Linked DNA regions of Bdellovibrio bacteriovorus. The protein of the gene in region 2 interacts with the protein of the main gene of each other region in a pairwise test. Links are inferred from orthologs where the notes say so. Each region holds a gene or a part of one and is shown on either strand. Other genes may lie near its edges.

Region 1 (3,267 bases), on a different replicon or contig from region 2:
AAGTACCAGCGGCGCTGCTACATAGATAGAAGAGTAAGTTCCGAAGAAGATACCTACGCACATCGCGAAGGCGATATCTTCAACAGTTCCGTCTGCAAAGATGTACAAGCAGATGGCAGATACAAACGTCGTTCCTGAAGTGATCAAAGTACGAACCAACATCTCATTGATAGATCTGTTGATAACGAAGCCAAAGCCCTTATCGTGATAGTGACCTTCAGTTTCACGGATACGGTCAAATACAACGATCGTATCGTTCAGAGAGAAACCGATCAAAGTCATGATCGCTGCAAGGATAGCTACGTTCACTTCTTTACCTACCGCCACGAAAACAGCCAAAGTAATGACCGCATCATGGAACAAGCAAAGAACTGCGCCCGGAGCAAACTTATAGTCGAAACGAAGTGCAACGTAGATCAAGATTACCAGCAAGCAGTAGAAGACCGCAAGGACACCATTACGTTTCAACTCCGCACCCACCTGAGGTCCCACCGTGTCGACACGACGGATGTCAGGGCCTTGGGAGGCAAACTGAGTTGTGATCACGTTACGGATTTTACCAAGATCCGAATTCAAGATTTCGTTGGTCTCTTTGTCTGTTTTACCAGTACGACCTTGGAAACGAACGATGTATTCGTTGCCTTCACCGAAAGACTGAACACCGACTTCACCTAGCTTAAGGTCATCGATAGATTTACGAAGATCTTCGATAGTCACTGATTGCGCAAACTTTACTTGGATCTCAGTACCACCTTTAAAGTCGATACCGTAGTTGATCCCATTCACCGCAAGGTAGATCAAAGATGCAATTGTCAAAATCAAGGAAATGCCACCGAACAACCAGGCTTTTCCAACAAAATCAAAACGTCCGAAAGAATCATTTTTAATAGTCATGCTGCACCTTCTACACTGCCAACTTTTTAACTTTAAATTTATGAACCAAAAGATCCACGATGACTTTCGATACAAACACGTTTGCAAACATAGAAGTCACGATACCGATCAATAGAGTCACAGCGAAACCACGCACAGGACCCGTACCGAAGTACAACAACACAACCGCAGTTGCTGCCGTTGTTACGTTGGCATCGATGATCGCCGACATCGCGCGGTGATAACCTTCTTTTACCGCCACATTCAGGCCGTGCCCCAAACGAAGCTCTTCTTTAATACGTTCGTTGATCAGAACGTTCGCATCGACCGCAAAACCCACCGTCAACGCAATACCTGCGATACCCGGCAAAGTCAGCGTGAAGCCCATGCTTGTCATCAACGCGAACAACGCTAGAACGTTGATTCCCAATGAAAGACTCGCCACCGCGCCCATAGCTTTATAGTACGCCAACATGAAGATCACGATGATCGCCGCGCCTACGTAAGAACCCAATTTCGCTTTATCAATCGCATCGGCACCCAATGTTGGACCTACGCGACGCTCTTCCAATTGCTCTAAAGACGCTGGCAAAGCACCCGCGCGAAGAGCCGTTGAAATCATTTTCGCTTCTTCCATCATGCCGTTGCGGTCACGACCACCACCTAAAGTGATCACCGCTTGGCCACCAGCAATACGGTCACGAATGCTTGGAGCTGATTTCACAACTTTATCCAAAACAATCGCCATCTGTCTGTTGACGTTGTTGCCTGTTAGGTCCGCGAATTTATTCGAACCTGCAGAATTGAAGTGCAAAGAAACTTGAGGAGCACCATATTGGTCGTAACCAACGAAAGCGTCATCCAAAGAATCTCCACCCAAATCTGTGTCTGTTTTAAGAAGGAAAGGGATTGCGCCCGCTTCCATCGTTGTCGCGTTTGCAGACTTCTCAAAGTAAACAACAGATTTCGCAGGAAGTTTTGAAGCAAGGTCTGCATTCAACTTCGTCACGTAATCAGAGTACTTCATTGTCGTCATGCTATAGTTCCCTGCTTTTTCAGCTTCAGCGATCATGGCTTGAAGTTCTTGCGGGGACTTTTCATTTGAAACGATCATGAAATCCAATTTAGCTGTTGTATTGATCAACTGCTTTGCTTTTTCAGCATCTTCCATACCAGGAAGTTGGATCAAAATGCGGTTGGCACCTTGTTGAGAGATTGAAGGCTCAGCCACACCGAATTCGTCGATACGGTTGCGGATAGTTTCAATCGCTTGCTGAATCACGCGGTTTTTATAATCATTCAAGTAAGCATCAAAGTAACGAGTCGTGATCGAAGTATCCGTCGAGCTCATCACTTGAAGTACTGTTGAATACTTGTCTGCCAAGAATTTTTCTACGGCTGCTTTACCCGCAGCATCGTTCACATCGATAGTCACTTCACCCAGATTTGGGTTCACAGACTTCACGTCTTTGACAGCGACATTTTCTTTTTGCATGTCCGCTTTCATTGACGTGATAAGACGGTGCGTACTTTCAGAAACAACGCCATCTACGTCCACACCCATAACTAAGTGCAAACCACCTTGGATGTCCAAACCGTAGTTCAGCTTTTGTTTTGAAGGCCACCATGCCTTTTCACCGAAATTAACAACGTTTGGTAGTACCCAAACGATGGCTGCCGCCACTCCTAGTGCTGCGAGAATAGATCTCCAACGAAGTCCTTCCATTATTTCTTTTCCTCTGCTGTTGCTGCCTTCTGAGATGTTGCAATCTGACTGCGAAGCATTTTTACTTTAACGCCGTCAGCGATTTCCAAAGTTACGAATTGGTCTGTGATGCCTTCCACGCGACCCAAGATACCAGATGAAGTGATCACTTCATCGCCACGTTTAACTTCTGACAAAAACTTTTGGTGATCTTTTTGTCTTTTGGCTTGAGGACGGATGATGAGGAAATAGAAAATAACGAAGATGAAGATAAACGGCACAAACATTTCAAAGGCTGAGGGTTGAGTGCCTGTTGCTGTTTGTGCATGAGCTGTGGATGCAAGAAGTCCGAATAACATGATTCCTCCAAGTTAATAACTGACAGTAAAATTCAGCATTATTCTTGAGAAGAATCAATATTTTAGTCTAGCTGTCCTTCTTTGCGAATCGCGTCAAGCAGTCGTTGCGGAACTCTTCCCAACGGCCTTCCTCGATGGCTTTACGCGCACGTTCCATCAATTTCATATAGAAATAAATATTGTGAATCGTGTTCAAGCGAGAGCCTAAAATTTCACCACTTAAGAATAAGTGACGAAGGTAAGACTTCGTATAATTGCGGCAAGTATAACAATCGCATTCTGGATCTAGAGGCGAACTGTCCTCACGGTATTCACTGCGCTTGATACTGA
Region 2 (3,444 bases):
ATCATAGTCGTCGTCATCATCATCGTCCTCATCTTTTAAGTGAGCGTACTCTTCACCGTTCAACATCGCTTTTAAAACTTGCGAAGGACGGAACGTAAGAACACGGCGAGCGGAAATCTTGATCTGCTCCCCTGTTTGAGGGTTGCGACCAATACGTTCGTTTTTGCCGCGAACAACGAAGTTACCAAAACCAGAGATTTTTACTTTGTCGCCGTTTTGCAAAACGTCTTTCAAAGTATCGAAGCAAAGCTCAACAAGCTCGGAAGCTTCTTTTTTCGAGAAACCGATCTTTTGATACACGTTCTCGACGATATCGGCCTTAGTCACCGTTGATTTACCTAAGTTCTGGCCAGCCATGATTTATACTCCATTTCCGCCTTCGCACTCCGTGCTTTGGCGGGATTAACCATTTCTACTACAAAGGGTAACAAGTAACTGAAAACAATCAAGAATTTATCTCACAGAAAGATCAAAATTCTTTTTCAAGCTCTCAAGCACCTTGTTTGTCGTCTCTGCAATTTGCGCTTCCTGCAGTGTGGCATTTTTATCTTGAAGCCATAGGCGAATCGCGACGGATTTCTTACCCGCCTCCATTTTTTCGCCTTCATACAAGTCAAAGACATCCACATTTACTAGCAACGAGCCCGCTGCCTTACGGATATCTTTAAGCACATCGCCGACTTTCAAAGTCTTCGGCATCACAAACGCAAAGTCGCGCTCGACCACCGGGAACTTTGAAATACTTTGGATGCGGTAAGGACGAGGTTGTCCTTTGTAAAGCTGATCTAAATCAAGCTCTGCTAATGCCGCAGGCACACGGATCTTATTATCATCCAAAAGAACGGGATGAAGAGTTCCGATGAAACCCACTTTTTTACCTTCAACCAAAAGTTGAGCATATTGTCCTTGATGCAGGAATGCAGGCACTTCTGCTTTATTTGCCGGCGTCACCCACGTGTAGGCGGAAATATTCAAAGACTTCAGCAACACTTCAACCGCTGCTTTAAGTTCGAACACCACAGGATAATCCAAAGACTTATTCCAAAGATTGGAAGCACGCCCCCAAAGAGCCAAAGCCAAACGACTTGTTTCGCCGTAAGTACCGTCTTCTTTCATAAAGAAAGAATTGCCGATCTCAAACAAACGACCTTGCATATTGCCTGCGTGGAAGTTTGTGTTCAGATTCTTGAAGAGACCGAAGCTCAAAGAAGTTCTCATCACATCCATTTCTTCATTCAATGGATTCATGATGCGAATTTCTTTTTCGGAAACAGACAAGCCGGCCGCTTTCAAAGTTTCTACAGAACCTAAGAAAGCCTTTTCAGCTTTAGAGCCTACAAAGGCAAAGTTCACGGCCTGCTGGAAACCTTCCGCACGCATCAACTCGCTCGTCGTGCGATTCAGCATAAATGCCTTGTCGTGATGAGACGGCATCGTCTTAAATACCGGCAAAGATTCCGGGATGTGTTCATAACCATTCAAACGAGCGTACTCTTCAACCAAATCCATGTCTTGCTCAAGGTCAAAACGGAATGTCGGAGGAAGAATTTTATATGAACCCACGCCAGCTTGTTCAAGCTGACAACCCAAGCGCTTCATGAAGTCCACGAACTTGTGTTCTTCGGCTTGATAGCCCAAACGATCCGTCACCGTTTGTACAGAGATCGTCACGGGAGCTTTTTTCACTGGATTTGGATAGAAGTCATGGTGATCACCAAAAGCTTCGCCACCCGCAACTTCTAAAATCAAAGCTGTCGCACGATTCAATCCACGAAGCGCACCATCTGGATCTACACCGCGAGAGAATCTGTAAGCGGAATCCGTGTCAATACCGTGAGTGCGAGATGTTTTACGAGCACTCATTGGCAGGAAGTAGGCAGATTCCAAGAAAACTTCAGTCGTAGATTCAGTAACGCCGGAGTTCTTTCCACCGACAACACCTGCAAGACAAGCTGGATGAGACGTATCACGAATAGTCAGCTCCTCACCCGTCAAAGTGATTTCAGAGCCATCAAGAGTGATGAACTTTTCACCTTTCGTCGCGCGATCCACAATCACTTTTTTACCCGCGATAAAAGCCGCATCAAAGGCATGCAGAGGCTGACCCAATTCCATCATCACGTAGTTTGTGACGTCGACGATGTTATTAATAGAGTTCATACCCACACTTTCAAGACGCTTCACCAACCACTCTGGAGAAGGGCCTACTTTTAAGCCCTTCAGATAACGGCCGGTATAACGAGGGCACAAATCAAAAGCCTTCACATCCAAAGAGATTTCACTCTTTGTAGATTGAGAATTTACTTTCGGTTCTGTATTGGGAACTTTCAATTCTTTACCATAGAGGCAGGCCACTTCGCGCGCCAAACCGTAGTGGCTTAAGCAGTCCGCTCTATTCGGTGTTACTTTTAATTCGAAAGTGATGTCGTCATAACCAGCGTATTCTGCATAAGGTTTGCCGACGGGAGCATCCACAGGCAGAATCGCGATACCTTCAGATTCTTTCGCTAAACCAAGTTCCTTTAAAGAACAAAGCATGCCAGCTGAATCCACACCACGAACTGCTGATTTTTTAATCGCAAAATTACCAGGCAACACAGCTCCCGGCAAAGCCACGATCACACGGTCCCCGGCTTTGTGATTTTGCGCTCCACACACGATCTGGTGAACAACACCCTCACCTGTAGAAACGCGGCACAAAGAAAGTTTATCCGCATTAGGATGTTTATCTTTTTCTAAGATGTGACCTACAACCACGTGGTTAAAGTCTTTCGCGCGATTGGTGATTTCTTCCACCTCAAGACCCGCGCGAGTGAGAGCTTCACCCAACTCTTCCGGTTTTTGAAAGAATTCGGTCACATCAACATAATCTTGGAGCCATTTTAAACTGATCTTCATTTTACAAACTGCCTTAAGAAACGCACATCATTTTCAGGGAATAAACGAATGTCTTCGATGCCGTATTTAATAATCGCCATACGCTCAACACCAAAGCCGAACGCAAAGCCTTGCCATTTTGGATATTCGATTTTCGCGGCTTGGAATACTTTCGGATTCACAAGACCACAACCACCGATTTCAATCCAACCCGATTGTTTACAAAGACTGCAACCTTTGCCTTTACAAATTGGGCAAGAGCAATCCACTTCTGCCGAAGGCTCGGTGAAAGGGAAGAAACTAGGACGGAATCTTGTTTTCAATCCAGGACCAAAAAATTCACGAACGAAGAAACTGATCGTGCCTTTAAGATCCGCCATCGAAACTTTCTCATCCACACACAAAGCTTCAATCTGATGGAAGTTTGGAAGATGCGAAATATCGCTGTCACAACGGAACACCGGGCCCGTACCAATCACACGCAATGGCAACTGTTCTGTTTCCAAAGAGTGAATTTGAATCGGTGACGTGTGCGTGCGAAGCACATGGCTTTTATCGATGAAGAAA

Evidence for each region.
Region 1: the proteins of pheT (region 2) and secD interact in binary tests that used the Escherichia coli proteins (3 or more experiments, as listed by UniProt). The link is inferred for Bdellovibrio bacteriovorus from one-to-one orthologs.

What each region holds. Positions count from the first base shown.
Region 1 is NZ_LUKF01000017.1:50,215-53,481, reverse strand. Bases 253-3,197 are described here. They hold secD (protein translocase subunit SecD), read right to left. Parts: upstream 2,600-3,197; coding sequence 905-2,599; downstream 253-904. Other genes in these bases: tgt (tRNA guanosine(34) transglycosylase Tgt), read right to left, coding at 3,005-3,197; yajC (preprotein translocase subunit YajC), read right to left, coding at 2,599-2,937; secF (protein translocase subunit SecF), read right to left, coding at 253-894. In the rest of the region: more of secF, read right to left, coding at 1-252; more of tgt, read right to left, coding at 3,198-3,267. UniProt on the Escherichia coli protein: Part of the Sec protein translocase complex. Interacts with the SecYEG preprotein conducting channel. SecDF uses the proton motive force (PMF) to complete protein translocation after the ATP-dependent function of SecA.
Region 2 is NZ_LUKF01000020.1:186,182-189,625, reverse strand. Bases 177-3,298 are described here. They hold pheT (phenylalanine--tRNA ligase subunit beta), read right to left. Parts: upstream 2,899-3,298; coding sequence 454-2,898; downstream 177-453. Other genes in these bases: pheS (phenylalanine--tRNA ligase subunit alpha), read right to left, coding at 2,895-3,298; AZI85_RS17340 (integration host factor subunit alpha), read right to left, coding at 177-327. Outside these bases: AZI85_RS17345 (MerR family transcriptional regulator), read right to left, coding at 1-23; more of AZI85_RS17340, read right to left, coding at 1-176; more of pheS, read right to left, coding at 3,299-3,444.